4 regions of the Cellulomonas dongxiuzhuiae genome follow, and region 2 is predicted to be linked to each of the others. Evidence: riboswitches for the same ligand, from Rfam matches in the RefSeq annotation. Region 2 holds a riboswitch; each other region holds the start of a gene.
What was found. Region 2 has a riboswitch for thiamine pyrophosphate ahead of thiO (glycine oxidase ThiO). Riboswitches for the same ligand answer to the same signal wherever they lie in the genome.
Positions count from the first base shown of each region.

Region 1: linked by a shared signal. The riboswitch ahead of KKR89_RS01105 (thiamine ABC transporter substrate-binding protein) and the one ahead of thiO (glycine oxidase ThiO) in region 2 are both predicted to bind thiamine pyrophosphate.
Region 3: linked by a shared signal. The riboswitch ahead of KKR89_RS14985 (ABC transporter substrate-binding protein) and the one ahead of thiO (glycine oxidase ThiO) in region 2 are both predicted to bind thiamine pyrophosphate.
Region 4: linked by a shared signal. The riboswitch ahead of thiD (bifunctional hydroxymethylpyrimidine kinase/phosphomethylpyrimidine kinase) and the one ahead of thiO (glycine oxidase ThiO) in region 2 are both predicted to bind thiamine pyrophosphate.

Region 1 covers NZ_CP076023.1:240,493-248,082, forward strand. Annotated here, with positions in the region: gene KKR89_RS01070 (Na+/H+ antiporter subunit E) at 1-3, shown strand, start outside; gene KKR89_RS01075 (monovalent cation/H+ antiporter complex subunit F) at 1-497, shown strand, start outside; gene mnhG (monovalent cation/H(+) antiporter subunit G) at 494-877, shown strand; gene KKR89_RS01085 (phytoene desaturase family protein) at 893-2,353, opposite strand; gene KKR89_RS01090 (hypothetical protein) at 2,469-2,945, shown strand; gene KKR89_RS01095 (hypothetical protein) at 2,942-3,868, shown strand; gene KKR89_RS01100 (DUF4235 domain-containing protein) at 3,884-4,153, opposite strand; TPP riboswitch at 4,232-4,363, shown strand; gene KKR89_RS01105 (thiamine ABC transporter substrate-binding protein) at 4,450-5,556, shown strand; gene KKR89_RS01110 (ABC transporter permease) at 5,686-7,359, shown strand; gene KKR89_RS01115 (ABC transporter ATP-binding protein) at 7,356-7,590, shown strand, end outside.
Region 2 covers NZ_CP076023.1:508,607-516,196, reverse strand. Annotated here, with positions in the region: gene KKR89_RS02435 (ABC transporter substrate-binding protein) at 1-14, shown strand, start outside; gene KKR89_RS02430 (carbohydrate ABC transporter permease) at 46-1,014, shown strand; gene KKR89_RS02425 (carbohydrate ABC transporter permease) at 1,007-1,846, shown strand; gene KKR89_RS02420 (cellulase family glycosylhydrolase) at 1,933-3,822, shown strand; gene KKR89_RS02415 (hypothetical protein) at 3,835-4,278, opposite strand; gene KKR89_RS02410 (DUF5995 family protein) at 4,452-5,249, shown strand; gene thiE (thiamine phosphate synthase) at 5,274-5,945, opposite strand; TPP riboswitch at 5,962-6,069, shown strand; gene thiO (glycine oxidase ThiO) at 6,060-7,268, shown strand; gene thiS (sulfur carrier protein ThiS) at 7,265-7,579, shown strand; gene KKR89_RS02390 (thiazole synthase) at 7,576-7,590, shown strand, end outside.
Region 3 covers NZ_CP076023.1:3,304,491-3,312,080, reverse strand. Annotated here, with positions in the region: gene KKR89_RS14990 (amidase family protein) at 1-1,523, shown strand, start outside; TPP riboswitch at 1,699-1,792, shown strand; gene KKR89_RS14985 (ABC transporter substrate-binding protein) at 1,979-3,004, shown strand; gene KKR89_RS14980 (ABC transporter permease) at 3,001-3,771, shown strand; gene KKR89_RS14975 (ABC transporter ATP-binding protein) at 3,764-4,603, shown strand; gene KKR89_RS14970 (septum formation family protein) at 4,572-5,105, opposite strand; gene KKR89_RS14965 (septum formation family protein) at 5,282-5,827, opposite strand; gene KKR89_RS14960 (mannitol dehydrogenase family protein) at 5,937-7,445, opposite strand; gene KKR89_RS14955 (LacI family DNA-binding transcriptional regulator) at 7,442-7,590, opposite strand, start outside.
Region 4 covers NZ_CP076023.1:1,774,411-1,782,000, reverse strand. Annotated here, with positions in the region: gene KKR89_RS07990 (quinone oxidoreductase family protein) at 62-1,045, shown strand; gene KKR89_RS07985 (DsbA family oxidoreductase) at 1,042-1,794, shown strand; gene KKR89_RS07980 (HAD family hydrolase) at 1,813-2,442, opposite strand; gene thiD (bifunctional hydroxymethylpyrimidine kinase/phosphomethylpyrimidine kinase) at 2,489-3,961, opposite strand; TPP riboswitch at 4,011-4,109, opposite strand; gene KKR89_RS07970 (TrpB-like pyridoxal phosphate-dependent enzyme) at 4,274-5,584, shown strand; gene KKR89_RS07965 (LLM class flavin-dependent oxidoreductase) at 5,685-6,761, shown strand; gene KKR89_RS07960 (5'-nucleotidase) at 6,780-7,590, opposite strand, start outside.

The DNA.
Region 1 (7,590 bases), 270 kb from region 2:
TGAGCCCGTTCGACGTCGTCGTCGTGATCGGCGGGGTGCTGCTGACCCTCGGTGCGGCCCTCGCGATCGTGCGGGCCGAGAAGGGGCCGTCGATCCTCGACCGGACCGTCGCGCTCGACATCGTCGTCACGACGATGATCGCCGCCGTCGCCCTGTACGCGGCGTACTTCCGGCGTGCCGACGTCGTGCCCCTGCTCGTCGTGCTGTCGCTCGTCGGGTTCGTGGGCTCGGTGACGGTCGCGCGGTTCGCGTCCGTCGAGCCCGAGGGCGAGGGCCGGGTGCGCACGCGTGAGGAGGTCGCCGCCGAGGAGGCGGAGAAGCGCCGCCTCGAGCAGGAGGAGGAGGAGACGCGCCGCCGTCGCCGCCGCGTGGTCGAGGCCGAGGAGCAGGCCGTCGCCGACGCGGAGCGCGACGTCCCGTCGAGCTCGCGCGACACCGTCGAGCCCGAGCCGGACGACGAGCACCACGGCGGCCCCGCCGACGAGGAGGCACGATGAGCGCCACGATGTGGGAGGCGGCCGCGGACGCCGTGTCGATCATCTGCCTGCTGGGCGGCGCGTTCTTCGCGTTCGCCGCGGGCGTCGGCGCCCTGCGCTTCCCCGACCTGCTGGCCCGCATGCACGCCGGCACCAAGCCGCAGGTGCTGGGCCTGATCCTCGTGCTCGTCGGCCTCGCGCTGCGCCTGCGCGAGGGTGGCGCGGTGTGGGCGCTCGTGCTCGTGGCGATCTTCCAGATGCTCACGGCACCGGTGGCCGCGCACATGGTCGGGCGCGCGGGCTTCCGGACCGGCAAGGTCCGCAACGACCTGCTGGTGGTCGACGAGCTGACGCGCGACCTCGACGACACCCAGACCGACGGGACCGGCGACGACGTCTGAGGCGTCGCCCGTCCGTCAGGCGGCGAACACCGACCGGACGCGGATGCCGAACTCGCGGCGCAGCGCGCGGCTCGCGGCGAACCACCCGCCGAGCCCGTGCACGCCGGGGCCCGGCGGGGTCGCCGCGGAGCACAGGTACACGCCGTCGGCACCGGCGGCGTACGGGTCGAGCGTCGGCGTGGGCCGCGCGAACATCTGCGGCAGGTCCACGGCGCCCGCGGAGATGTCGCCACCGACGTAGTTGGCGTTGTGGTGCGACATCTGCGACGCGGGCACGCACCGGGACGCCACGACGACGTCCCGGAACCCCGGGGCGTACCGCTCGATGTGCCGCGTGACGGCCTCGGTCGTGTCGACGTCCGACCCCGCCGGGACGTGCGCGTAGGACCACAGGGGACGCAGGTCGCCGCTGCGGCGGCCGTCGTCGACGACCGACGGGTCGCTGACCAGGCACATCGGCAGCTCGGCGTGGCGCCCCGCGTGGACGTCCGCCTCGGCGCGCGCCATCTCGGCGCGCGTCCCGCCCACGTGCACGGTGCCGGCGCGCGCGACGTCGGGGTGCTCCCACGGCACGGGCGCCGACAGGACGAAGTCGACCTTCGACGCGGCGTCGCCGTGCCGGTAACGCTCGAGCGCCGCGCGCCGGCGGGCGGGCAGCTCGTCGCCCAGCACGTCCACGAGCCCGCGGGGCGTGGTGTCGAACAGGTAGCACCGGGCGGCCGGGAGGTCGGCGCGCGAGCGTACGGGGTGGTCGGTGACGACCGTCCCGCCGTGCGCGCGCAGGTCTTCGACCAGTGCGGCGACGATCGCGCCCGAGCCGCCGCGCGGGATCGGCCAGCCCTGGCCCGCGTGCGCCAGGGACGCCAGGAGCAGGGCCGTGCCCGCGCCGGCGAGGCTGGGCAGGCGCGAGATGGCGTGCGCGGCGACCCCGGTGAGCAGCGCGGGGGCCACGTCGCCGCGGAACCGCGCGCCCCACGCGGGCGTGCCCTGCTCGGCGACGCCCAGGCCGAACCGGGCCGCCCCGACGAGGCCGCCGGGTACCAGGCCGGCGGGGATGCTGCGCTTGTCGCCGAGGGCGACGCGCACGACGTCGTCGGTGTGCCGCGACAGGGCACCGACGAGCGAGCGCCACGCGGGCCCGTCCTCGTCGAGCCCCGCGACCGTCCGGTCCAGGTCGTGCCACGCGATCCCGGCGCGGCCGTCGGGCAGCGGCTGGGCGAACGAGACCTCGGGGACCAGCAGCTCGACGCGGCGCTCGAGCCCGAACGCCTGGAAGAACGGGGACGCCCACGCCATCGGGTGGACCGCCGAGCAGACGTCGTGCACCACGCCGTCGGCCAGGCCGAGGTCCAGCGTGCGTGCGCCGCCGCCGACGGTGGGCTGTGCCTCCAGCACGGTGACGGACAGCCCGGCGCGCGCCATCGTGACCGCAGCAGCGAGACCGTTGGGTCCGGAACCGACGACGACGACGTCCATGGGCGCCATTCTCGCGTCGTCCACGTCCAGGACGCGAACTCGCCCCCGGGTGCCGTGCCCGCCCGTAACCTGACGACCTGGACATCCGGGGCGCCGCGAGAAGGTCGAGGGACGTGTGGGCGACGGTCGTGAGGCAGGCCTGCTGTCGACGGGCGCACCCGCGGACGACGAGACGCGCGAGCGCCGCCGGGCGCGGGGCGTGACCTGGTCCGCCGTCGGCCTCCTGCTCCTCGTCGCGGCGTTCCAGCACGAGCTGTGGCCGCTGACCGCCTACCGGCTGTTCAGCGACGTGCGCACGGGCACCGCGGCGTCGGTCGAGCTGGTCGCGGTCGCACCCGACGGCACACGCACGCCCGTGCGCCTGGACCCGCGCAACCCGGTGGTCGCCACGACGGGCCGGCAGTACCCACGCGTCCGCGACGCCGCCCCGGGCGAGCAGCGGGCGATGGTGCGGGCGTGGCTGCGGGCCGCGGGCATCGACCCCGGAGGCGTCGCGGACGCGCGGTTGGAGCGGGTCGTGCTCGAGCTGGACCCCGACACCGGTGAACGGCGCGAGACGTCCCGCACGCTGCTCGTCGAGGTCGCCCCGTGATCACCGCGGCGCCCGTGGTCATGCGCCGCCGGGAGCTGCTCGCGCGCGTCGACGACCGGCTGGTCGCCCCGGGCCCGGCGTTCCGCCTCCTCGAGGTGCACACGCTCGTCGCGCTCGTCATCGGGCTGCGGCTCGCGACCCGCGACTGGACGCTCGTGGCCGAGCGGCCCGAGGTCCTGACGTTCCGCGCCACCCTGGTCGGCTGGTTCCCCGCGCCGGTGCCGCCGTGGCTGCTCGTGGCCCTGCAGGTCGCGGGCCTGGTCGGCGTGACGCTCGTCGTCGCCCGTCGCAGCCCGCGCGCCGGCTTCGCGCTCGCGTGGGTCGCCTACACGGTCCTGGCGGGGCTGTGGGGCAGCTCGGGCAAGGTCATGCACAACGACGTCCTGACGGTCACGGTGGGTGCCGTCCTGCTGCTCGCCCGGGTGCCCGGCAGGGACGTGGGCGCGCGCGACGAGCGGGTCGCGTGGGGCTGGCCGCCGCGCGCCGCCCTGGCTGTCGTCGCCACGGTGTACTTCCTCACGGGCGCGCAGAAGCTGCGGCACAGCGGCATCGACTGGGTCGTCGGCGACAACATGGCGTGGGTGCTGCGCTGGGGCAGATCCCCGTTCGGTGACGGGTTCACCCACCTGGTCGCCGACCAGCCGTGGCTGCCGCAGCTGCTCGCCGGCGGCGCGATCTGCCTCGAGCTCGGTGCGCCCGTGCTGCTCGCGCTGCGCGCCACCCGGATCCCGTTCGCGCTGGCCGTGCTCGTGATGCACGGGAGCATCTGGGCGTTCCTCGGCCTGGACTACTGGGCGTGGGTGCTCACCGTGGTGGCCGTGGCCGTGCCGCTGGGGCTGCCGCGCGACGTGCCGCTGCGCGAGGCCCCCGCTGCGCTCGTGCGTGCGGTCGCCGCGCGGCGGGGTGCCGCGCGGCGACCGTAGGTCAGCCGACGACGGTCAGCCGACGATGCGCGCGGCGATCTTCGCGGCGCCGCGGGTCGCGAGCACGCGCGAGAGCCCGATGGCCGCGCCGGTGACGGCGGCCGCCGCGGCGACCTCGCCGAAGTTGATGTCGTCTTCGCTGGAGTCCGCCGCGGGCGGCTTGTGGCCCCTGGTCTTCTCCCACACCGAGTCGATCACGCGGTGCACCACCCAGGTCGCCGCCAGCGCGACCACCGCGCCCACGATCTTGGCGCTCATGGACTGCTTCTTCTCGTCGCTCGTCATCCGGGCCTCCTCGTCGTCCTCGCCTGCACGGACGCTACCCGTCATCGGGCGATCCCACAGGTCGGGGTTAGGATCGCCCCTGAACGACAGGGGAGCGTCAGCTGCCGGGCCCGACCGGGTGCGGCACGAGGACGCTGAGAGTGCGGACCACCGCAGACCCTCGAACCTGATCCGGTTGGTACCGGCGTAGGGAGTCGGGCTTCTCTCCTCCCGTGGTCGTCGTGCGCGGCCCGGTCCCCGGTGCCGTGCGCGGCGGGCGCGGGACCTCTCCGACCACGACGGAGGACGACCGCGACATGACCACCCCCCGGCCCCGCACCGCCGCACGCACCCGAGCCCGGCACGCCGCCGTCCCCGCGGTCGCCGCCGCAGCGCTGCTCGCGCTGACCGCGTGCTCGGCGACCGGCGGCCCGACGGCGGACGGGGCGACCGCCGGGGCCGGCACGGTCACGCTGGTGACGCACGAGTCGTTCGCGCTGTCCGACGGCCTGCTGGAGCGCTTCGAGGACGAGTCGGGGCTGAGCGTGCAGGTCGTGCAGCAGGCGGACGCGGGCGCGCTGGTCAACCAGCTGGTCCTGACGAAGGACGCGCCCCTGGGCGACCTCGTGTTCGGCATCGACAACGCGTTCGCGTCGCGCGCGCTCGACGAGGGCGTCGTCGTGCCGGTCGAGATCGACGCCCCGGCGGTGCAGGACGCCGCGGAGCACGCCGTGCCGGGCGACGAGGACGGCGCCCTGACCGCCGTCGACCTCGGCGACGTGTGCCTCAACGTCGACACCGCGTGGTTCGCGTCCCGCGGCGTGCCCGAGCCGACGACGCTGGAGTCGCTGCTCGACCCGGCGTACCGCGACCTCGTCGTCGTGCCCGACCCCGTGACGTCGTCCCCGGGCCTGGCGTTCCTGCTGGCCACGGTCGGGGCGTTCGGCGAGGACGGCTGGGTCGACTACTGGGCGGGCCTGCGGGACAACGGGCTGCAGGTCGCCGACGGCTGGTCCGAGGCCTACTACACCGACTTCACCGCGGGCGGCGGCGACGGCCCGCGCCCCGTCGTGCTGTCGTACGCGTCGTCGCCGCCGTACACCGTCCCCGAGGGCGGTGACGCCCCGACGACGCGCGCGCTGCTCGACACGTGCTTCCGCCAGGTCGAGTACGCGGGCGTGCTGGCGGGGGCGGCCAACCCCGAGGGCGCCGCGCAGCTCCTGGAGTTCCTGCTGTCCGACGACGTGCAGGCCGACATCCCGGTGTCGATGTACATGTACCCGGTGAGCTCGAGCGTCGACCTGCCGCCGGAGTGGGTGTCGTGGGCGCCGCTCGCGGAGAAGCCGTTCACGGTCGCGCCCGCCGACGTCGCGGAGCACCGCGAGCAGTGGCTCACCACCTGGTCCGACACGGTCATCGGCTGACCCGTGCCCGCCGCCCCCGCGTCCGGCCCGGCCACCGCGCCCCCGCCGCCGGCCCCGCACCGGGACCCCGCGCCCCGTCCGCGGGGTCCGCGGGGTGCCGGTGCGCCGCCCGGTGGCGGACGCGCGCGGGTGCCCGGCCGCGGGTGGCGTGCCGGGCTCGGGTGGGGTCTGGCCGTCGTCGTGCCGCTGGCCTTCCTCACCGCGTTCTTCGTGTGGCCCGTCGCCGAGATCGTCGGGCGCGGGTTCGTGGCCGACGGGCGGCTCGACCTGGGCGGGTTCGGCGACGTGTTCTCCCGGCCGCGCACGTGGCGGGTCGTCGGGCAGACGCTCGCGCAGGCCGCGCTCGGCACGGCCGGCGCCGTGCTGCTCGGCGTGCCCGGCGCGTACCTGCTGTACCGCTGCCGGTTCCCCGGGCGCGGGGCGCTGCGCGCGTTCGTCACCGTCCCGTTCGTGCTGCCGACGGTCGTCGTCGGCGTCGCGTTCCGTTCCCTGCTCGTCGACGGGGGGCTGCTGGGCGGCCTGGGTCTGGACGGCACGTTCACCGCGATCGTCCTCGCGCTCGTGTTCTTCAACTACGCCGTCGTGGTCCGGACCGTCGGGGGCATGTGGGAGCGCCTCGACCCGCGCGCCGAGCAGGCCGCCCGCGCGCTGGGCGCCTCGCCGTGGCGCGTGCTGCGCACCGTCACGCTGCCCGCGCTCGGCCCGGCGATCGCATCGGCCGCGTCGCTCGTGTTCCTGTTCTGCGCGACGGCGTTCGGGACCGTCCTGGTGCTGGGCGGGCGCCGGTACGGGACCGTCGAGACGGAGATCTGGATCCAGACCACGCAGTTCCTCGACCTGCGGGCCGCCGCGGTGCTGTCGGTCGTGCAGCTCGTCGTGGTGGTCGCCGCGCTGTCCGTCGCGGGGCGTGCCCGGGCCCGCACCGAGCGCGCGCTCGCCCTCGGTGCGCCCGCCGCGACCGCCCACCCGGTGCGGCTGCGCGACCCGCTCGACGCCGTCGCGGTCGCCGTCACGGCCGTCACCGTCGCCGGGCTGCTCGCGCTGCCGCTGCTCAACCTCGTCGTCCGCTCGCTGCGCACGCCGCGCGGGTGGGGGCTGGACAACTACGCCGCGCTCGCGGTGCCGCAGGACACGCTGGCGGTCTCCGCGTGGCAGGCCGCCGGGACGTCGGTGCGCACGGCCGTGGACGCCACCCTGATCGCTCTGGTCGTCGGGGGTCTCGTGGCGCTCGTCGTGTCGCGCCGGCCGCGCCGCGCTGCCGCACGGCGCGCGGTCGCCGGGCTCGACGCGCTGTTCATGCTGCCGCTGGGGGTGTCCGCCGTGACCGTCGGCTTCGGGTTCCTCGTGTCGATGGACGCGCCCCTCGGCCTGCCCGTGGACCTGCGGGCGTCGCCCGTGCTGGTCGCGGTCGCGCAGGCGGTCGTCGCGGTGCCGCTCGTCGTGCGCACGGTGCTGCCCGTGCTGCGGGCGGTCGACCCGCGCCAGCGCGAGGTGGCCGCGACGCTGGGCGCGTCGCCCGGGCGCGTCCTGCGGACCGTCGACCTGGCCGTGGCGCTGCGGGCCGTCGGGCTCGCGCTGGGGTTCGCGTTCGCGGCGTCGCTGGGTGAGTTCGGTGCGACGTCGTTCCTGGCCCGGCCGCAGGAGCCGACCCTGCCGGTCGTGATCTTCCGGCTGCTGGGACGTCCCGGCGCCGAGAACTACGGGGCCGCGCTCGCGGCGTCCGTGCTGCTCGCCGCGCTGACGGCGGGCGTCGTGGCCGTGTGCGAGCGGCTGCGCCGCCCGGGGACCGGGGGTGCGTGGTGAGCGACGGTCTGCAGGTCGCCGACGTGGTCGTGCGCTACCCGGGGGCGGCGTCGGCGGCCGTCGACGGGGTCGACCTGACCGTGCCGACCGGCGAGGTCGTCGCGCTGCTCGGCCCGTCCGGATGCGGCAAGTCCTCGCTGCTGCGGGCCGTCGCCGGCCTCGAGCCGCTCGCCGCGGGCGACGTCGCGTGGGACGGCGTGTCCGTCGCCGACGTGCCCGTGCACCGCCGCG
Region 2 (7,590 bases):
CGTCGGTCGGCTGACGCACCGGTCCGCGCTCACCGAGGAGACGCCGTGGCCACGACCACCTCCACCGCCCCGCCGGTGCCCGCCGCGAGCACCGCATCCCGCCGTCGCACCCGCAAGAGCGGGTGGTGGCTGCCGTACGCGCTGCTGGCACCGGCGGTGCTGCTCGAGGTGTTCATCCACCTGGTGCCGATGCTCACCGGCATCTGGATGAGCTTCACGCAGCTCACACGCTTCTTCATCCGGGACTGGACGTCAGCCCCGTTCGTGGGCCTGCGCAACTACCAGGTCGCGCTCGACGTCGACGGTGCCGTCGGGCGCGCCCTGCTCAGCTCCTTCGGGATCACGTGCGCGTACACGGTGCTCGTGGTGGGGATCTCGTGGTCGCTGGGCATGGCGGCGGCGGTCGCGCTGCAGCGGCCGTTCCGCAGCCGCGCGCTGTTCCGCACGCTGTTCCTCGTGCCGTACGCGCTGCCGGTGTACGCCGGCATCGTCACGTGGAACTTCATGCTCCAGCGCGACAACGGGGTCATCAACCACCTGCTCGTCGAGGACCTGGGGCTGATGCAGGACAAGCCGTTCTGGCTCATCGGCGGACGGGCGTTCGCGTCGATCGTCATCGTCGCGATCTGGCGGATGTGGCCGTTCGCGTTCCTCATGCTGACGGCCGGCCTGCAGTCCGTGCCGGACGACGTCTACGAGGCCGCGGCGATGGACGGCGCACACGCGTTCCGCTCCTGGTGGTCGATCACGCTGCCGATGCTGCGGCCGGTCAACCTCGTGCTCGTCCTGGTGATGTTCCTGTGGGTGTTCAACGACTTCAACACCCCGTACGTGCTGTTCGGCACCGCGCAGCCCGCGGCGGGCGACCTCATCTCGTTCCACATCTACAACGCGTCGTTCCTCACCTGGAACTTCGGCGCCGGGGCGGCGATGTCGGTGCTGCTGCTGCTGTTCCTGCTGCTCGTGACGGGCATCTACCTGATCACGATGAACCGGAGGTCGCGCCGTGCATGACACCCGGGCCTTCAAGACGTTCCGCGCGGCGGTGATCGTCGTGCTCGCGACGGTCACCGCCCTGCCGCTCTACATCATGGTCACGTCGTCGCTGAAGCCGCTGCAGGACGTCCGCGGGGCGTTCTCGTGGTGGCCCAGCACCGTCACGTTCCAGCCGTTCATCGACATGTGGACCACCGTGCCGCTGGCGCGCTACTTCGTGAACAGCCTCGTCGTGTCGAGCGCGGCCACGATCGCGAGCCTCGTGATCGCGATCTTCGCGTCGTACGCCGTGTCCCGCTACCGGTTCCGCGGCCGGTCGGTGTTCACGACGACGGTCCTGTCGACGCAGATGTTCCCCGGCGTGCTGTTCCTGCTGCCGCTGTTCATCATCTTCGTCAACATCGAGCAGGGCACGGGCTTCCAGTTCGTCGGCACCCGCATCGGACTGGTCATCACGTACCTGACGTTCTCGCTGCCGTTCTCCATCTGGATGCTGTCGGGGTACCTCGACAACATCCCGCAGGAGCTCGACGAGGCCGCGCGGGTCGACGGCTGCTCCCCCATCGGCGCGCTGCTGCGCGTGGTGCTGCCCGCGGCGCGGCCGGGCGTGATCGCCGTGGCGATCTACGCGTTCATGACGGCCTGGGGCGAGGTGCTGTTCGCGTCGGTGATGACGACCGAGGCGAACCGCACGCTGGCCGTCGGCATCCGGCAGTACTCGACCCAGACCAACGTGTACTGGAACGAGATCATGGCGGCCTCGCTCGTCGTGAGCATCCCGGTCGTCATCGGGTTCCTGCTGCTGCAGCGGCACTTCGTCGCCGGGCTGACGGCCGGGGCGGTCAAGTGACGCAGGGCGGTCACGTGACGCAGGGCGGTCACGTGAGCCGGGGCGTGCCGCGCCCGTCGCCGTCGGTGGTCGGCCCGGACGGGCCCGTGACGTGGCTCGGGGCGAACTTCTGGTCCCGCGCCGGCGGCCCGCTGATGTGGCGGAGCTACGACACCGCGCTCGTGCGCGAGGAGCTGGCCGTCCTGGCCCGCCACGGGCTGACCATGACACGGTCGTTCTTCTACTGGCCGGACATGATGCCCACCCCGACGACCCTCGACGAGGAGCAGTGCGCGCACTACGCGGACTTCCTCGACGCGCACGTCGAGGCCGGCATGACGACGATCCCGACGTTCCTCGTCGGGCACATGTCGGGCGAGAACTGGGACCCCGTCTGGCGCGCCGGGCGGGACCTGTACACCGACGTGTGGATGGTGGGCCGGCAGGCCTGGTACGTCGCCACGCTCACGGCCCGCTACGCGGCCCACCCCGCGGTCGCCGGGTGGCTGATCTCCAACGAGATGCCGATCTACGGCGGCGAGGGCCGGCGCGACGACGTCGAGGCGTGGGCCCGGCTCATGGTCCACGCGGTGCGGGCCGGTGGTGGGGACCAGCCCGTGTCGATCGGGGACGGCGCCTGGGGCATCGAGCAGACCGGGCACGACAACGGCTACTCGACGGTGGACCTGGGTCGCTTCGTCGACTTCACCGGCCCGCACGTCTACCGCATGGAGTCCGACCAGGTGCGCCAGCACCTCAAGGCCGCGTGGGTGTGCGAGCTCGCGGCCGTCCGCGGGCGGCCCGTGGTGATGGAGGAGTTCGGCCTCTCGAGCGACTTCGTCTCCCCCACCGGCGCCGCCGCGTACTACCGCCAGCTCCTGCACACCACGCTCCTGGCCGGCGCGACGGGCTGGATCGCGTGGAACAACACCGACTACGACACCGTCCTGGGGCAGCGGCCGTACGCCCACCACCCGTTCGAGCTGCACTTCGGCATCACGACGTCCGACGGTGAGCCCAAGCCGCCGCTGCTCGAGCTCGAGCGGTTCGCCGCGACGCTGCGGGAGATCGACCTGCCGCGGTGCTCGCGCGCCCCGGCGCAGGCCGCGCTCGTCGTGCCGTCGCACCTCGCGGCCGACTACCCGTTCACGACCGAGGAGGAGCGCGCGCTCATCGTGCGCACCGGCGAGCAGGCGTACGTCGCGGCACGCGAGGCCGACCTGCCCGTGGGGGTGGTGCGCGAGCAGACCGACGGCGGCCTGCCCGGCGGGTACGACCTGTACCTGCTGCCGTCGGTCAAGCAGCTCTGCGGGCCGTCGTGGGTGCAGCTGGTCGAGCTGGCGGCGGCCGGTGCGACCGTCTACGCGTCGTACTGCGCCGGGGAGTCGCCCGTGCAGCGCGGCCCGTGGTGGATCCGCACCGAGGAGCTGTTCGGCGTGCGGCGCGAGCTCGCGTACGGGCTCGTCGACCCGATCGACGACGACGAGGTCGTGCTGACCTTCGAGGCGGACCTCGGGTCGCTGCACACCGGTGACGTCCTGCGGTTCCGCGTCGCGGGCAACGCCGAGGGCCGCGCGTACCTGCCCGTGACGGTGCTCCTCGCGACGGTCGTCGCGCGCGACGCGCACGGGCGGCCCGCGGTCGTCGTCAAGGACCACGGCCCCGGGCGCGCGGTGCTGTGCACCTACCCGCTGGAGTACCTGGCGAGCGCGCAGGGGCGGGTCAACCCCGAGGACACGTGGCGCCTGTACGACGCGCTCGCCACGGTCGCCGGGGTCGAGCGCCCGGTGCGCGTGCCCGACGACCCCCGGGTGCTGGTCGACCGGCTCGTGCAGGGCGACGGGCGCGAGGTCGTCGTGCTGGTCAGCGAGCACGCGCAGGCCGTGAGCGTCACCCCCGAGGTGGCCGACGGCCGGCTGGAGCAGCTCGACGGGTCGCCGGTCGAGGCCGTGGACCTCGAGCCGTACGGGACGGTGGTGCTGCGGCGGCGGCGATGAGACGTGACCCCGCTACGGCTCGAGGAACTGGTCGGCGATGTTGCTGACCAGGCGGTTCGCGTCGATGTCGTAGCCCCGGCCCGCCGGAGTAGCCGTGATGCGCCTCCCGTCGATCCAGGCGCGCAGCGCGTCCTCGGCTGAGTCGTCGTCCAGCCGACGGGCCCGGAAGACCACGGTCGCCGGTTGGACCGGCATGGCCGCGATCGCCTCCAGCACCGCGAGGTCGTCCGCGTGCTCGCTCGCGTCCTCCGGCGCGAAGCACCGCGGGACGGGTCGGTCCAGCTCCGCGTCCGGGTCCAGCGTCACGATGACCTGTGCCCGGGCCACCGCCCGCGACAATCGGTCGAGCTGGGGCGCGAGCGTGCTGATGGTCCGGTTCCCCGGTTCGCTCACCGCGTGGTTGAGCACCGCCGCTGCGGCGGCGACGGCGTCGAGGGCGTCGGTCGGGCTGATCATGGCTCCTCCTTCGGACGACGGGCCGCGGGAGTGCGACCCACCCTTGCCACGGGGAGGCGAAAAACGGAAACCGGGCGTGCCCCGCGCGCTGCGATCGGCCATCGTGGACGTCACAGGACCGCCACGATCGACGCACGCCACGCGCCCGGTCGGGAGCGGAGAGGAGCCGACGGATGGACGCAGCCGAGACCGGCCGCCCCGGCGCACCGCCCGACGCCCGCGACCTGCGGCGCCTCGCGGGGCTCGCCGGGGACACCCCACCGACGTCGATCCCCGAGGTCGTCGAGCGGCTGGAGGCCATCCTCGACGAGGCCGCGAGGTCCTCACCCCGGGGGCCGGACGACGGCATCGCGTCGTTCACCCGGCTCTACCTCACCATCACCCGCCGGATCGGCGAGATGGTCGCGAGCGGGGAGTTCCGGTCGTCACCGTTCCTGGTGCGGCTCGACCTGGAGTTCGCCGAGCGGTTCTTCCGGGCGTTGCGCGACCACGCCGACGACGCCCGGACGGCGCCCGGGGTGTGGCGCGTGCTGTTCGACAACCGCAGCGACCCGCACGTGGCGCCCGTGAACTTCGCGGTGCTGGGCGTGAACGCCCACATCAACTACGACCTCGCCCCTGCGCTCGTCGCCACCTGGCGCACCGTCCCGCCCGACGGCGACGGCGCCGACAGCGCGCAGCACCACGACTACGACCTGGTCAACGACGTGTTCGCGCTCGAGATGGACGGGCTGCGCGAGGAGCTCGGGTCGCTGCTGTCCGGCGGACCCGACGGCGCACCGTGGGACGTCAGTGCGAACTGGCTCTCCGACCTCGTCGTCACGTTCACGCGGGACCTCGCGTGGATCGAGGCGACACGCGTGTGGCGGCAGGGCGCGACCCCGCAGGCTTGTGCGGACTCGGAGCGACGGCTCGACGCGATCGCCACGTTCATCGGCCAGGGGGTGCTGCGGGCGCCGCTCCCGTTCTGACGTCCGGGCCACGTCCCCGCGGCCTCACCCGGGGACCGGGGCCACGAGCGCACGCAGCCGGGCCGCGGCACGCTGCGGGTCGGACGCCTGCGTGAGCGCGCGCACGACGACCACGCGGCGCGCGCCCGCGGCGACGACGTCGGGGAGCAGCGCCTCGTCGATCCCGCCGATCGCGAACCACGGCGTCGTCGGCGCGGCGGCGGCCACCGCACGGACGGCGTCGAGCCCGACGGGCTCGCGGCCCGGCTTGGTGGGGGTCGCCCGCACGGGTCCCACGCAGAAGTAGTCGACGTCGGGGTCGTCGTCCGCCGCGGCTGCGGCATCGCCGCCGCCCGACGAGCGCCCGAGCAGCACGCCCGGCCCGACGAGCGCCCGCGCCTGCGCGACCGGCAGGTCCCGCTGGCCGGTGTGCAGCACGTCGGCGCGCAGAGCCACCGCGAGGTCGGCCCGGTCGTTGACCGCGAACAGGGCCCCGTGCTCGTGCGCGAGGTCGCGGACGCGGGCCCCGATCGTGAGCTCGTCGACGACGTCGAGCGTGCGGTCACGCAGCTGGACCACGTCGACGCCGCCCGCCAGCACCGCGTGCAGGAACCGGTCGAGGTCGCCGGTCGCGCGCCGGGCGTCGGTGCACAGGTACAGGTGCGCGTCGGCGAGGCGGACGCGGCGTTGCGCGCGGACGTCGGAGGCGTCGGACATGTCGGGCAGCGTAGTGTGGTCGGCGCACGGGAGCCCCGCACGGAGCGGGGCTGAGAGGGCGTCAGAGCCGACCGTCGAACCTGATCTGGGTCATGCCAGCGAAGGGAGCACCCCGTGGCGAGCCCTGCCCGCCCCACCCCCCGCACGTCCTCGGCGAGCGTCGACGTCCTGGTCGTCGGCGGCGGGATCATCGGCCTGACCGCCGCCTGGCGCGCGCTCCGCGCCGGGTCGCGCGTCACCGTCGTCGACCCGGACCCGGGCGGCGGGGCCACGCACGCAGCCGCCGGCATGCTCGCGCCCGTCTCGGAGGCCGAGCACGGCGAGCACGGGCTCGCGCGCGTCAACGTCGCCTCGGCCGCCCTGTGGAGCGGGTTCGCCCGCGAGCTGACCGCCGCGTCCGGCGTGGACGTCGGCCTGGCGGCGTCCGGCACGCTGACCGTCGCGTACGACGCGGCCGACGCGCAGCGGTGCCGCGACCTGCTCGCGCTCCAGCGGTCCTGGGGCCTGGACGTGCACGAGGTGACGTCGGCGGAGGCCCGCGAGCGCGTCCCGCTGCTCGGGCCCCACCTGGGTGCCGCGACGTGGGCGGCCGGTGAGCAGCACGTCGACCCGCGTGCCGTGGTGCGTGCGCTGCGCGCGGTGCTCGGCCGGGACGCGCGCGCCCGCGTCGTGCCGGCCGCCGCCGCCGGGCTGGTGCGTGACGGCCGGGGCGACGTCGTCGGCGTCCGCACCGCGGACGGCGGGACCCTGCGTGCCGACCTCGTCGTGCTCGCCGCGGGGGCGCGGTCGGCGGACGTCGTGCGCGACGTGCCGGAGGTGGCGGTGCCCGTGCGTCCCGTGGTCGGCACGACGCTGCGGCTCGACGCGCGCGCGGCACCCTGGTTCGCCGGTCTGCCCGTGCTGCGCGGCACCGTGCAGCACCGGCCCGTCTACCTCGTGCCGCGCGCGAGCGGTGAGGTCGTCGTCGGGGCGACGAGCGACGAGGGCGCAGCGCAGGACGGCACCCGCTCCGGTGACGTCTTCGCGCTGCTGCGCGACGCCCGCGCGCTCGTCCCCGGCATCGACGAGCTGCCGCTGGTCGACGTCACGACGCGGGCCCGCCCGGCGACGCCCGACCACCTGCCGCTGGTCGGGCACAGCGGCGTACCGGGCCTGCTCCTCGCGACGGGGCACCACCGCAACGGCGTCCTGCAGACGCCCCTGACGGCCGCGACCCTCGACGCCCTGCTCGCGGGCACCGACCCGCCCGACGCCGCACGGCCGTGCGACCCGCAGCGGATGCTCACCCGCACCGCACCGACCACCTCCGGAGGCCCCGCATGACCCAGACGCGCACCACCGACCCCCGCACGGCCGACACCGAAGAGCTGCCGGTCGTGGCCGCGGCACCCGCCCAGGTCGTGACGGTCAACGGCCTCCCGCAGCCGTGGGACCCCGGCCTGACGGTGGCGACCGTCGTCCAGGGCCTGCTCTCCGACGCCACGACCGCTCCCGCGGGGTGCGCCACCGGGACCACGCCCACGGGTGTGGCCGCGGCGCTCGACGACGCGATCGTGCCGCGCGGCCTGTGGACGCACACCCCGGTGCCCGCCGGCGCGCGGCTCGAGATCGTCACGGCGGTGCAGGGCGGATGACCACGCCGACC
Region 3 (7,590 bases), 1.2 Mb from region 2:
GCATGGTGTACGACGACGGCGCGTTCGAGCTGGTCGAGGCGAGCGTCCTGGACATGCAGGCCGCGATGAACGCGGGCGTCACGACGTCCGTCGAGATCACGCAGGCCTACCTCGAGCGGATCACGGCGTACGACGACACGCTCGTCGACACCGGGGCGGGCGGCCGGCCGCTCAGCTCGATCATCGCCGTCAGCGACGTCGCGCTCGCCGCGGCGGCCGCCGCCGACGCCGAGCGTGCCGCGCACGGCATGACCAGCCCCCTGCTCGGCGTGCCGGTGGCCGTGAAGGACAACTACGACACCCTCGACATGCCCACCACGGGCGGCTGCGGCTGCTGGCAGGACAACCAGACGACGACGGACGCGACGATGGTCGCGGGCCTGCGGGAGGCCGGCGCGGTGGTCCTGGCCAAGGCGGGCCTCGACGAGTTCGCGTACGGGTTCGTCTCCGAGTACTCGGCGGGCCTGCCGGTGGGCGGCACGGTGCGCATCGCCAGCCCGTACGCCACGTCGCGCAGCGCGGGCGGCTCCAGTGGTGGCACGGGTGCCGCGATCGCGGCGAACCTCGCCGGCATCGGGTTCGGCACCGACACCGGTGGCTCGATCCGCGTGCCGTCGTCGTACAACCAGCTGGTGGGTGTGCGTCCCACCGTCGGCCTCGCGAGCCGCGACGGGATCATCCCGCTCGCGCTCAGCCAGGACACCGGCGGGCCGATGGCGCGCTCCGTGCTCGACGCGGCGGTCGCGCTCGACGCCGTCGTGGGCGTCGACGACGCGGACCCGGTGACGGCCTCGCAGGCCGGGCTCGTCCCCGAGTCGTACGCCGCGTCGCTGGACGCCGACGCGCTCGACGGCGCCCGCATCGGGTACCTGCCGTCGATGATCGGCACCAACCGCACCACGGTGCGGCTGTGGGCCGAGGCCCGTGCGGCGCTCGAGGCGCGCGGCGCCACGCTCGTCGAGGTGCCGTCGTCCGCGGAGCTCAACGCGGTGCTCGCCGAGCCGAGCGGCAGCACCGACGAGTTCCGTCGGGACCTCGCCGGGTACGTCGAGCGGCACCTGTCGCCCGCGGTGCAGGCGCGCACGATCGAGGACATCCTCGCGGGCGGCCACTATGTGACGTCCCGCCGGAGCACGTACCTGCAGCGGGCCGCCGTCACGGACGAGCAGTACGAGGCGTGGGCGGGTCCGCAGGGCTCGCACACCCGGGCGCTCGCGAACGGGCGCACGTTCGTCACGCAGCTGCTCGACGACCTCGACCTCGACGCCATGGCGTACCCGAGCGGCACGCCCTACGGCACGCACAGCACCAACATGCGGCTGAGCCCCAACTCGGGTCTGCCGGCCGTGACGGTGCCGATGGGACAGGCGACCGCGGCCGACGCCACGATCACGGGCGCGGGGGTCAACCTCGAGCTGGTCGGTCGCGCGTTCGACGAGGGCACGCTCCTGGGCCTCGCGTACGACTTCGAGCAGACCACGCGGGCGCGCACGTCGCCTGCGCTGTACGGCCCGCTCGGCTGAGCACGCCGCCGCGGGACGCCCGCGGCACCACGGGCAGGACGACCCCCGACCGGGCACCCCGGTCGGGGGTCGTCGTGCGTCCGGAGCCGGCCGGGCCCGTGGCCGGCGGGGCGGTCGGCGGACCACAGTGCGGACGGGACCGCGACGTGCGCGACGGGCCTGGCTAGGGTCGATGCGTCGTGACACGGGGTGCCGCACCAGCGGCTGAGATCACACCCGTCGAACCTGATCTAGGTCGCACTAGCGAAGGGATGTCGCGCATGTCTCCCATGCGTCCACCGCTGCACGCCCACCCGCACCGACGCCGGGGGCCCGCCGCCACCTGACGCCGCCGCGTCCCTGCCTCATCGGTCGCACCCGTCGGTCCCACCCGCGCCCGCGCCCACGTCCGTGGCCGCGTGGCGTCGCTGCGCCGTGCCCGCACGCCCCGCCACCTCGGCCATCCGGAGACTCCCATGCCTCGACCCCGTCTCGCCCCGACCGTCGCCCTCATCGCCGTCGTGCTCGCGTCGGCCGCCTGTACCGACGGACGCGGCACCGCCGCCGCAGCCGACCGCACGGTCGTGCGGTTCGCGCTCGACTGGACCCCCAACACCAACCACACCGGCCTCGAGGTCGCCCTCGCCAAGGGCTGGTTCGACGACGCGGGCCTCGACGTCCAGGTGCTGCCCTCCACAGCCGTCCAGCCCGACGCGCTCATCGACGCCGGCGCCGCCGAGGCGGGCATCAGCTTCCACGGCGACTCCGTCCTCGCGCAGGCGGCCGGTGCCGACGTGGTCGCGGTGCTCGCGCCGCTGCAGCACTGGGCGTCGGCGATCGGCGTGCGCGCCGACGACACGACGATCACCCGGCCCCGCGACCTCGACGGGCGCGTCTACGCCGGGTTCGGCGGCCCCGCGGAGGTGCCGCTGCTGCAGGCGGTGATCCGCGCCGACGGCGGCCGCGGTGATCTCACGTCGGTCACCCTGGGGACCAGCGCGTACGCCGCGCTGTACGCGGGGGAGGCCGACGTCGCGATCCCGTTCGTCGCGTGGGAGGGGCTCGAGGCGCAGCGGCTGGGGACGCCGCTGCGGTACTTCCGGTACACCGACTACGGGTTCCCCGACGCGTACGCGGTGCTCGTCGACGCCCGTCGGTCCTGGGTGGCCGAGGAGCCCCAGGCGGCGGCCGCGTTCGTCGACGCGCTGCGCCGGGGCTACGCGTACGCGGCGGACCACCCGGACGAGGCCGCGGAGATCCTCGTCGCCGCGCACCCCGACGCGTTCGCGGACCCCGCCATGGTGGTGGAGAGCCAGCGCCTGCTCGCGCGCGACTACATGCGCGCCGACGACGGCACGGTCGGCGGCATCGACACCGCACAGCTCGCGGGGTACGGCGACTTCCTGTTCGACCAGGGGCTGCTCAGCGGCCCGGACGGCGAGCCGCTGACGCGTCGCCCCGACTGGGCGACCTACCACGTCGACCTCGGCGGCGGGTCGTGACGGGCACGCCCGGGCGGCTGGCCCCCGTGGGCCTGGGCGTCCTCGCGCTGCTCGCGGCCTGGCAGGTCGTCGTCGCGACGGGCGGCGTGGCGCCCCGCCTGCTGCCGTCGCCGGCGCGGGTCGCGCAGCAGGCGTGGACCCACCGCGAGACCCTGGCGGGGCACACGGGCGCGACGCTCACGGTGACGCTCGTGGGGTTCGCGGTCTCGGTGGTGGTCGCGGGGGCGCTCGCCGTGACGCTCGACCGGCTGCCGCGCCTGCGGGCGGGCGTCGTGCCGCTGCTGGTCGCGTCGCAGACCGTGCCCGTGCTCGTCGTCGCGCCGCTGCTGGTGCTGTGGTTCGGGTTCGGGCTGGCGCCCAAGGTCCTCGTCGTGACGCTCGTGACGTTCTTCCCGGTCGCGCTGGGCCTGGTCGAGGGGTTCGCGGCGGCCGGCCCCGGCGCGTCGGCGCTGCTGGCGACGATGGGGGCGAGCCGCCGGCAGGAGTTCGTGCACGTGCGCCTGCCCGCCGCGATGCCGCGCTTCTTCACGGCCCTGCGCATCGCCGTGACGTACGCGGTGGTCGGCGCCGTGGTCGCGGAGTACGCGGGCGCCGTGCAGGGGCTGGGCACCTACATGACGATGCAGCGCGCGGCGTTCCGCACCGACCTCGTCCTCGCCGCGGTCGGGGTGTGCGCCGCGCTCACGCTCGTCCTGTACGCGCTGACGTGCGGCGTCGAGCGCCTGGTCGTGCCGTGGGCGCGGCCCCGGCGGGTGCGTCGTGGGTGACGCGCTGCTGCAGGTCCGCGACGTGCACCTCGCGCTGCCCGCGCCCGGGGGGCCGCGGGCGGTCCTGGCGGGCGTCGACCTGCGCGTCGAGCGCGGCTCCTTCACGTGCGTCGTCGGCCCGTCGGGCTGCGGCAAGAGCACGCTGCTGGGCGTCGTCGCGGGGCTGCGGCACCCGGACCGCGGGCAGGTGCTGCTCGACGGGCGCGACGTCACGGGCACCACGGGCCACGCCGCGTGGATGCCCCAGGACGACCTGCTGCTCGAGTGGCGCACGGTCGTCGACAACGTCGCCCTCGGGCTCCAGGTGCAGGGGCTGCGCCGCCGCGAGGCGCGGGCGCGCGTGCGGGACCTGCTCGCCGGGTTCGGCCTCGCCGAGCACGCCGACGCGCGCCCCTCGGAGCTGTCCGGGGGCTTGCGCCAGCGCGCCGCGCTGGCCCGCACGGTCGTGCAGGGCCGCGACGTCCTGCTGCTGGACGAGCCGTTCGGCGCGCTCGACGCGCTCACCCGGCTGCACCTGCAGCGCTGGCTCGCCGCGACGTGGGCCGCGCACCGCTGGACCGTCGTCATGGTGACCCACGACGTGCGCGAGGCCGTGACCCTCGCGGACGAGGTCGTGCGCCTGTCCGACCGGCCCGCCCGCGTGGCGGTCCGTCACGTCGTGGACGACCCGCACCCGCGGCACCCGGCAGCCCTAGGCGCCGGGACCCGGCGCGTCGAGGCCGAGGTGCTCGCGGGTCTGGGGGTCCTCGACGGGCAGGACGCCCCCGGCGCGCCGGTAGGCGGCCGGGGGACGCCCGGTGTCAGAGCGCCGAGTCGCGCATCGACCCCGTGATGTCGGCGTCGGGGTGCAGGAGGATGCACTGGACGACGTCGTCGCCCTGCGCCCAGCCCTCTTCGGAGGGGGAGAAGAGGGTGTAGTCGAGGGTGGACTCCTCGTAGGCCTTGCCGACGAAGCCCGCGAAGGCGTCGTAGCAGAACTGCTCGGCGACGGTCGGCGTCGTGGCGTCCGCGGCCTCCGTCAGGGCGAGGTCGGAGCGGAACTGCTCCTCGGTGAGGGTCGTCTCGGCGTAGATCTCCGCGTCGTGCGGGTCGCCGCACGGGATGGTCGACACCGACGAGATCGAGGTCGCCTCGGAGAGGGCGGCGTAGTCGAAGCAGTCGCCGAGCTGCAGGGAGAAGACGTCGGCCTCGGCCGATGCGGTGATCTCGCCGCCCGGCTCGTCGCGCTGCGCGGGCTCGGCGGTGTCACCGAGGATCCCGCAGCCGGTGAGGGTGGCCGCGAGGGTCGCGGCCAGGAGGGGGACGGTCAGGAAACGGAGGGGACGAGGGCTCATGCCGAGCAGTGAACCAGCGCCGGGCGCCTGTCCCGGACCGATCGGGCGTGCCGGACGGGATGAAGACCTGGGAATCGGCTGTGGGGTGCGTCACCCTCCCCGACGGCGACCGGTGAGCGGGCGTGGTGCCGTCGGGAAGGGGTGACGAGGTCGGGTGACGGTGGGAGCCGCCGACGTCAGAGCGTGGAGTCGCGCATCGACCCCGTGAACCCGCCGTCCGGGTGCAGGACGATGCACTGGACGACGTCGTCGCCCTGCTCCCAACCCTCCTCGGAGGGGGAGAAGAGGGTGTAGTCGAGGGTGGACTCCTCGTAGGCCTTGCCGACGAAGCCCGCGAAGGCGTCGTAGCAGAACTGGTCCGCGACGGTCGGTGTCTCGGTGTCCCCGGCGGTCGTCAGGGCCAGGTCGGACTGGAACTGCTCCTCGGTGAGGGTGGTCTCGGCGTAGATCTCCGCGTCGTGCGGGTCACCGCACGGGATGGTCGACACCGAGGAGATCTCCGTCGCCTCGGACAGGGCTGCGTAGTCGAAGCAGTCGCCGAGCTGCAGGGAGAAGACGTCGGCCTCGGCCGAGGCGGTGATCTCACCGCCGGGCTCGTCGCGCTGCGCGGGCTCGGGGCTGTCACCCAGGACGGAGTCGAGGACGCCGCAGCCGGTGAGGGCCGCCGCGAGCGCGACGGCGAGCACGGGGGCGGTCAGGAAGCGGAAGGATCGCGTGGTCACGGCGAGTAGTGAACCAGCAACCGGGGGTCCGGTGTGCCCGGTTTTCGACCTTTTCCGCGAGCTTCCTGGATGCCGGCTGTGTCGTGGCGCGTGGGAGCCGCCATGCTCCTCAGCGCACGGCCGCTGCCGGGGTCAGGTCGCGCAGCTCCGCTCGCACCGCGTCGCGGAACGCGCTCGACGCCGCGACCTGCTCGGGGAAGACCTCACGCAGCGCGAGGACCCGGTCGGTGGGGTCCGGGCCGGTCACCGCATCGGCCAGGAGGGCGGCCAGCGGGTCGTCGAGCGTCACGCGGCGGCCGGCCACGACGAGCTCGCCCGTCGTCGTGGCGCGCAGGTAGGCGACCCAGCCCGCGACCGCGCGCGCGGCCGCGTGCGGCACGCTGCCGGCCGCGAGCCGGTCGGCGACGGTCCCGAGCAGCCGCACGGGCAGCTTCTGCGAGCCGTCCATCGCGACCTGCAGGGTCGTGTGCCCGGTGCGGGGGTTGGCAAAGCGGTGCAGCACCTCGTCGCGGTAGGCGGGCAGGTCCAGGCCGTCGGGCGCGACGAGCGTGGGCAGCACGTCCTCGTCGACGAGCGCACGGACGAGCGCCTCCAGGTCCGGGTCGGCGACGGCCTCGGCGATGGTCGCGTAGCCGCGCAGCGCCCCGTGGTACGCCAGCGTCGAGTGCGTCGCGTTGAGGATGCGCAGCTTGGCCCGCTCGAAGGGTGCGACGTCGTGCGTGAACGTCGCACCGGCGTGCTCCCACGCGGGCCGCGGACCGGCGAAGTCGTCCTCGACCACCCACTGGAAGTAGGGCTCACCGGCGACGAGCGCCTCGTCGTGCAGCCCCAGCAGAGCCTCGGCCTCGGCGCGGTGGGCGCCGCTCGTCGCCGGCACGATCCGGTCGACCATGCTGGAGGGGAACCGGACGCAGGAGGCGACCCACGCGGCGACGTCGTCCGACCCCGGGACGGCGGCCAGCGCCTGCGTGACCAGGCCCGCGAGCACGGCGCCGTTGTCGGTGAGGTTGTCGCAGCTGACCACGGTCAGGGGAGCGCCCGACGTGCGGTGCCGCCGCACGAGCCCGCGCACGAGCAGGCCGATGGGTGTCAGCGTCGCGGCGTCGTCGTCGTGGCGGAGCTCGCCGGTCGCCGACGCCAGGTCCGCCGCCACGTCGTGCGCCGCGGTGTCGAGCCGGCCGTCGGGCGCGCGGCGGTAGCCCTTCTCGGTGACCGTGAGGCTCACGACGTGCGTCGTCGGCGCCGCGACGGTGTCGAGCACGAGGGCGGTGTCACGCCCCGGGAAGGCGACGCCGCGGACCGCGCCGACGACCCGCAGGGACGTGGCGTCCGCGCCCGTCGTCAGGACGCCGTACAGGCCGTCCTGCGGTCCCAGCTGGTCGGCGACCCGCGCGCTGCGCTGCGTGACGCCGAGCAGCCCCCAGCCGGTCTCACCGGTCGCGGCGGCCGCGTCCTCGGCGCACACGGCCTGGTGGGCGCGGTGGAAGGCGCCGATGCCCAGGTGCACCTGGCCGATCGTCAGCGTGGCGGGGTCGACCGCCGGTCCGCGGACCTCGTCGGGGAGGCCGCGGGCGGCGCGGTCCGCCCAGGTGGCGGCGGACAGGCGGGGCAGGGTCATCGGGGCTCCGAGTTCTGGGGTGGTGGCGCGGTGGTGCCACGCACCACGAGCTCGACGGGCAGGACGGTGGTGGGGGCCCCGGGCTCGCGGGGGACGAGGAGCAGGTCGACGGCGGTCCGGCCCAGGCGTGCCAGGGGCATCGCGA
Region 4 (7,590 bases), 1.3 Mb from region 2:
GCAGACAAATACCAAGGCGTGCGCGGGAACAGGTCACCGGTGCCCGGCGGTTGCGGCATACATGCGCGCTGTCATCGCGACCGGGGCCGGCGGCCCGGAGGTCCTCCAGGTCACCGACGTCCCCGACCCCCGACCCGCGCCCGACGAGGTCGTCGTGCGCGTGGCCGCGGCGGGCGTGAACTTCATCGACACCTACCGGCGTCGGGGCATCTACCGTATGCGGTTCCCGCACGTGGTGGGATCCGAGGGCGCGGGTGAGGTGGTCGAGACCGGGTCCGACGTGACGACCCTGGCGCCCGGCGACCGCGTCGCGTGGTCGTCCGCACCCGGCTCCTACGCCGAGCTGGTCGCCGTGCGGGAGGCCGACACGCTGCCCGTGCCGGCGGGCGTCGACGACGCCACCGCGGCGGCCCTGCCGATGCAGGGCATGACGGCGCACTACCTCGTCGCCTCGACGTTCACCCTCGCCGCGGGGCACGACGTGCTGCTGCACGCGGGTGCGGGCGGCGTCGGCCTGCTCGTCACGCAGCTGGCCGCGGCACGCGGCGCGCGGGTGGTCTCCACGGTGGGGTCGGCCGACAAGGAGCACCTGGCGCGCGCGGCGGGAGCCGCCGATGTCGTGCGCTACCGCGAGCTGTCGGATCTCGGCACCGAGCTGCCGGCGCTCGTGCGCGACCTCACCGGCGGCCGGGGCGTCGACGTGGTGTACGACGGCGTCGGGAAGGACACGTTCGACGCGTCGCTCGCCTCGCTCGCCCGGCGCGGGACCCTCGTGCTGTTCGGCGCCTCCTCGGGGCAGGTGCCGCCCGTGGACCTGCAGCGCCTCAACGCCGCCGGCTCGCTGTACGTCACGCGCCCCACCCTCGGCGACTACACCGCCACGCGTGACGAGCTGGTGTGGCGCGCCACCGAGCTCTTCGACGCCGTCGTCGCGGGCGCGCTCGACGTGCGCGTCGGCGCGACGTTCCCCCTGGCCGACGCCGCCGACGCCCACCGCGCCCTCGAGGGGCGCGCCACCACCGGAAAGGTGCTCCTGCTCCCGTGAACCTCGCCGTCCCCACCTTCGCCGCACCGCCCCGCACCCTGACCGTCGAGATCTGGTCCGACGTCGCGTGCCCCTGGTGCTACGTCGGCAAGCGCCGGTTCGCCGCCGCGCTGCGCGACTTCCCGCACCGCGACCACGTGGACGTGGTCTGGCGCTCCTACCAGCTCTCCCCCGAGACACCGACGGGCCCCGGGCGGCCCGAGATCGACGCCCTCGCCGAGATGAAGGGGCTGCCGCGCGAGCAGGTGGAGCAGATGTTCGCGCACGTCACGAGCGCCGCCGCCGGTGACGGCCTGCGGTACGACTTCGCGCGCACGCTGGCGTTCAACACGTTCGACGCCCACCGGCTGCTGCACCTCGCGCGCGCGGCGGGCGGGTCACCGCTCGTCGAGGCCACCATGGAGACGCTGTTCTCGGCGCACTTCGAGCAGGGCGTCGACCTCGGCGCCGAGGGCGCCCTGGTGACGCTCGCAGCGCGGGCCGGGTTCGCCGCGCACGGCTGGGACGACGCACGCGTCGCGGCGGCCCTGGCCGCGGACGACGCTGCGGACGCCGTGCGCGACGACCTCGCCACCGCCCGGGAGATCGGTGTCACGGGTGTGCCGTTCTTCGTCGTCGACCGCAGGTACGCGCTGTCCGGGGCGCAGCCGGCCGAGGTCTTCGCCCAGCTGCTCGACGCCGGGTGGCGGGACGCCAACCCGCTCGCTGCCGTGCCGGTCGGCGACGCCTGCACCGACGGCTCCTGCTAGCGGCCCGCCGGCCGCGCGTCATCCCGGCGGCGGCCCGCCGAGCAGGCGGGTCAGCTCCGTGAGCGAGTCGACCCGCACGTCGGCGAGCGCCACCTCCGGCCGCAGGGCGTGCACGTAGCCCCACGGTCCACGACGCAGGAACGCGGTCCGCATGCCCGCCGCGCGGGCGGGCAGGACGTCGTTGTCGAGGCGGTCGCCGACGTACAGCACCTGGCCCGGCGGCAGGTCGAGCTCGCTCAGCACGCGCGCGAAGAACGCCGGCGCGGGCTTGGCGACGCCCCAGCGCGCTGACGACGCGACGAGCCCGAGGTCGACGCCCGCGGCACGCAGCTGCTCCTCGGCGGCCGCCGGCTGGTTGCCGGCGATCGCGACGACGTACCCGGCCGCGCGCAGCGCGTGCAGCGTGGGGAGCGCGTCGGGGTAGAGGTCCACGGCGCCGATCGTCGACCGCGTCACCGGTGGGTCGACCCCGAGGACGTCCCACACGCGCGCGTGCGGCTCGCCGCGCTCCACCAGCGCGCCCAGGACCCCCATGAGCGCGAGCGGCGTCACACCGACGTCGTGGGCGGCCCGGGTCCAGGCGCGCGTCTCGTCGACGATCGTCTCCCCGACGTCCAGGACCACGGCGCGCACGTCCACGGCGACCACTCTGCCGCACCGTGCCGCCCGGGTCGCCCGGCGCCGCCCCCCGCGGTCACCGGGACGGCGCGAGCGCCCGGACCTGGTCGAAGAACGCGACCTCGTGCCGGCACGACGTGACGAACGCCGCGAGCATCCGCGCGCGCGTCGCGGCACCGACCTCGCGAGCGGCGGCGTCGGCCAGGTCGCAGGCCCGCGCCGAGGCCGCGGCGAACGCCGGGTCGCCGTACGTCCCGACCCAGTCCCCGTACGGGTGCCCCGCCAGGTCACCGGCGCGCACCAGGATGCGGGCGCCGATGTCCGCGTAGAGCCAGTAGCACGGGAGCACCGCGGCCACGACCTCCGCGTACGAGCCCGTGGCCGCCACGGCCAGCACGTGGTCCACGTACGCGGTCGTGGCGGCGCTCGCCGGGCCGGACCAGCGCGTCCCCGCGCGTGCCAGGCGCTCGGCGTGCAGAAGCGTCTCGACGTCCAGGCAGCGGGCAGCGCCCTGCGCGAAGAACACCTGCGCCACGCCGTCCGGGGCCAGCTGGCTCGCCCGCGCGAGCACGCGGGAGTACTGCGCGAGGTAGAGGGCGTCCTGGTGGAGGTACTGCTCGAACTCCTCGACGGGCAGCGACCCGTCGGCGAGCCCGCGCACGAACGGCAGGTCGTCGCACGCGGCCCGCAGGTCCGCGACGCGGTCCCACGCGTCGGCACTGAACGGCCGCGCGCCGAGGGCGGGTGCGTGGTGGAGGTGGTCGACGGGCCCGCGTCCGGACCCGACCCCGAGCGCCTCGCCCGCGGCGATCGCGCCGGTGAGCCACTCCTTCGCCTCGCGGACCGCGGTCACCCAGTCGGGCCGACGGGGCCGCAGGGCGGCGACGGCCGCCGAGAGCGAGCAGCCCGTGCCGTGCGTGCTGGTGGTGCTCACGCGAACCGCGTCGAGCTCGGTCACCGTGGTCGCGTCGACCACGGCGTCGGGGCTCGCGTCCCCCGGCAGATGGCCGCCCTTGAGCAGCACGGTCACGTCCGCGGCGGTCGCGAGCCGGCGGGCCTGGCGCACCGCGTCGGCCCACGTGGCCGCGGTGCCCTCACCCAGCAGCACGCCCAGCTCCGGGAGGTTGGGGGTCACGAGGTCCGCCTGCGCGACCAGCCGGCGCACCGCGTCCTGCGCGTCGGCGTCGAGCAGCCGGTCCCCGCTGGTCGCGACCATGACCGGGTCGAGCACGACCACCGGGGGCCGCGTGTGCGCGAGCCACGCCGCGACCTCGTCCGCCACGGCCCGGGTGCCGACCATGCCGATCTTGACGGCGTCGACCGTCACGTCGTCGCTCACGGCGTCGAGCTGGGCGCGCAGGAAGGCGACGTCGGGCACGTGGACCGCCCGCACGCCGTGCGTGTTCTGCGCGACGAGCGCGGTGACCACGGCCATGCCGTACGCGCCGTGCGCCGCGAACGACTTGAGGTCCGCGTGGATGCCCGCGCCCCCCGTCGGGTCGGTGCCCGCGACGGACAGGACCCGCACGCGGCTGCCTGCGCAGCTCATCGGGTCAGCGCCGGCAGCGCGGCGGCGAGGTCGTGCGGGGACAGGACGGCAGACGTCATGAGGACATCCCTTCGCTCGTACGAACGAGATCAGGTTCGACGGGTGTGATCTCAGCCCTGCTCGGTACAGGGCACCCCGTGTCTCGGGTCGACCCTAGACCGTGGCGTCCGGCCCGCCATCTCGTGGTCTCGACCCTCGGACGCGCGCAGGCACCGGGGGCTACGCTCCCCGTGCGGGTCGTCGACGGCGGGACCTACGCGGGCGGTCCGGCTCCGACCACGCGCGCCCCCGCGCCCGAACCTGCGAGGCGAGATGACCACCTCCCCCGGCACGACCCGACCCGCACCGCTGACCGACCCGGTCGGCACCGTCGTCCCGTCCGCCGTCCCGACGCACTGGTACAACCTCGCGGCCGACCTGCCCGAGCCGTGCCCGCCCGCGCTGCACCCGGGCACGCGTGAGCCGTTGACGCCCGACGACCTCGCGCCGCTGTTCCCGATGGCGCTCATCGCGCAGGAGGTCTCGACCGAGCGGTGGGTGGAGATCCCGCAGACGGTCCGGGAGATCTACGCCCTGTGGCGCCCGGCACCGCTGCTGCGCGCGCGACGCCTGGAGCGCGCGCTGGGGACGCCCGCGAAGATCTACTACAAGTACGAGGGCGGCTCCCCCGCCGGCTCGCACAAGCCGAACACCGCCGTCGCGCAGGCGTACTACAACGCCCTCGAGGGCATCACGCGGCTCACGACCGAGACGGGCGCCGGGCAGTGGGGCGCCTCGCTGTCGATGGCCTGCGCGCTGCTCGGCCTCGGGTGCGAGGTCTGGCAGGTCCGCGCGTCCTACGACGGCAAGCCCTACCGGCGCATGCAGATGGAGACGTACGGCGCGACGTGCCACCCGTCACCGTCGGACCTCACCGCTGCGGGCCGCGCGATGCTGGCGGCCGACCCGACGACCACGGGGTCGCTGGGCATGGCGATCAGCGAGGCCGTCGAGGTCGCGGCGAACGACCCGAAGGCGCACTACGCGCTGGGCTCGGTGCTCAACCACGTCCTGCTCCACCAGAGCGTCATCGGTCAGGAGGCACTCGCGCAGCTCGACGAGCTGGGCGAGACCGCCGACGTGGTGTTCGGGTGCGCTGGCGGCGGGTCGAACCTGGCGGGGCTGAGCTTCCCGTTCCTCGGCCGCAACCTGCGCGACGGGGCGACGACCCGCGTCGTGGCCTGCGAGCCGGCGGCCTGCCCGTCGATGACCCAGGGCGAGTACCGGTACGACTTCGGTGACGTCGCGGGCCTGACGCCGCTGCTCAAGATGCACACGCTCGGCAAGGACTTCGTGCCGCCGCCCATCCACGCGGGCGGGCTGCGGTACCACGGCATGGCTCCGATGGTCTCCCACGCCTACGCGCTGGGGCTCCTGGACGCCGTCGCGGTCGAGCAGGACGCCGCCTTCGCCGCCGGCATCGAGTTCGCGCGGGCCGAGGGCATCATCCCGGCGCCCGAGTCGACGCACGCCCTGGCGGCTGCGTTCGCCCACGCGCGGGCCGCGACGACGGACGAGACGATCCTCATCGGCCTGTCGGGCAACGGCGTCCTGGACCTGCCCGCCTACCACGACTACGTCTGACGTCACGGCAGGGCCGTGACCACGACGTGGGCACCGTCTTATCTTGACCCTTCTTGTCGGCTTATCGTCTCGGGGAGGCACACCGGCACAAGGAGTCCGCATGGGCACGCACTTCCTCTGGTACATCCCCAACACCGTCGAGCCCGGTCACCGCGGTGACGACACGGCCGACGGCTGGGGCTCGCTCGACCTGTCGACCGAGCTGGCGCGCGCCGCCGAGGCGCACGGGTGGGAGGGTGCGCTCATCGGGACGGGGTGGGGCCGGCCCGACACGTTCACCGTCGCCACCGCGCTCGCTGCCCGCACGACCACCTTCCAGCCGCTCGTGGCCGTCCGCCCCGGCTACTGGCAGCCCGCCCACTTCGCGAGCGCCGCCGCGACCCTGGACCGGCTGTCCGGCGGTCGGCTGCTCGTCAACGTCGTCAGCGGGCACGACGGCGTCGCGCAGTACGGCGACACGGCCGGGGACCAGGCGCAGCGGTACGCGCGGACGCGGGAGTTCCTCGACCTCGTCCGACGCCTGTGGACCCAGGAGCACGTCACGTTCCACGGCGAGCACTACCGGGTCGACGACTCGACCCTCGCACCGCGCCCCGTGGCTCGCCCGGGCCGTCCGCACCCGCGCCTCTACTTCGGCGGCGCGTCGCCGGCCGCCGAGCGCGTCGCCGCCGCCGAGGCCGACGTCCAGCTCTTCTGGGGCGAGCCGCTCGACGGGGTCGCCGAGCGGGTCGCGCGCCTGCGGGCACTGAGCGACGAGGTCGGGCGGCGGCACCCCCCGCTCGAGTTCGGCCTGCGGGTCACGACGCTCGTGCGTGACACCACGCAGGAGGCGTGGCACGACGCCGAGGAGAAGGTGGCACGCATGGCCGAGACCGCGGGGACCCGGCCGCCCGACCCGCTGCGCCGACGTGCCGTGGGTCAGCAGCGCCTGCTGGAGCTGGGCGCCCGCGGGGACGTCCTCGACTCCTGCCTGTACACCGCGCCGGGGCGGTACGGCGGCGGGGGCGCGGGCACGACGTGGTTGGTCGGCTCCGCCGCGGACGTGGCCGCCGCGCTGCAGCGCTACCGCGACCTCGGCGTGACGCACTTCGTGCTCTCCGACACCCCGTACCTGCACGAGACCGCGCGGGTCGGGGACCAGCTGCTCGGACTGCTGCGGGAACCGGCCCTGACCTGAGCGGCCGGGCCGGCCCCCTCAGCGCGGCACCGTGACGGCGGTGCTGCGGCTGCCCAGGACGTTGCGCGGCTCGTCGGGCACGAACACGGCGACGAGCCGGTGGACACCGGCACCCAGGGCCGGGACCGGACCGGCCGCGAACCCGCGGACGACGCGGGCACGCGCCACCACCCGCGTCCCCTCGCGCAGCTCCACACGACCCGTCGGCTGCGCGCCCGTGTCGAGGCGGACGTCCGACACCCACACGACAGGCAGCCAGGACGCGGGGCGGCGCATCGTGAGCGTCGTGCCCGAGACCACAGGCCGCACGCTGACCCGCACCGGACCGGCCTGCGCCGGGGCGTACGCCGCGTCGCCCGGGTACCGGGCGGTGATGACGTACTCACCGACCGGTGTCGTGGACGGCAGCCGGTACTCGGCGAGACCGTCCACGACCGGCACGCGCACGGGCGCGGCCCCCTCCACCTCGAACTCCACGGGGCCCGGCGCCGTCACCGGCGTGAGGGAGGCACGGACGCGGACCACGGGGTCCAGGTCCCCGTACACCTGCGACTGCCCGTTCCCGTCCAGCCTCAGCGTGGTGGCCGTGCGCCCCGGGCCCACGACCACCGGGAGCCGCGCCTCGGTGCCTCCCGGGACCACCGTGATGCCCAGCACGCCCGGCCCGGCGGGCACGCCGGCGGGGACGGCCAGACGCACGTCGACCGGCCCCTCCGGGTCACCGTCGCGGGGCAGGTGGAGGTTCAGGGTCAGCTCGACACCGGACAGCCTGATCTCGACCGGTCCCGGCGCGGGACCCAGGCTCGCGGTCCCCGCGCCCGTGAGGCGC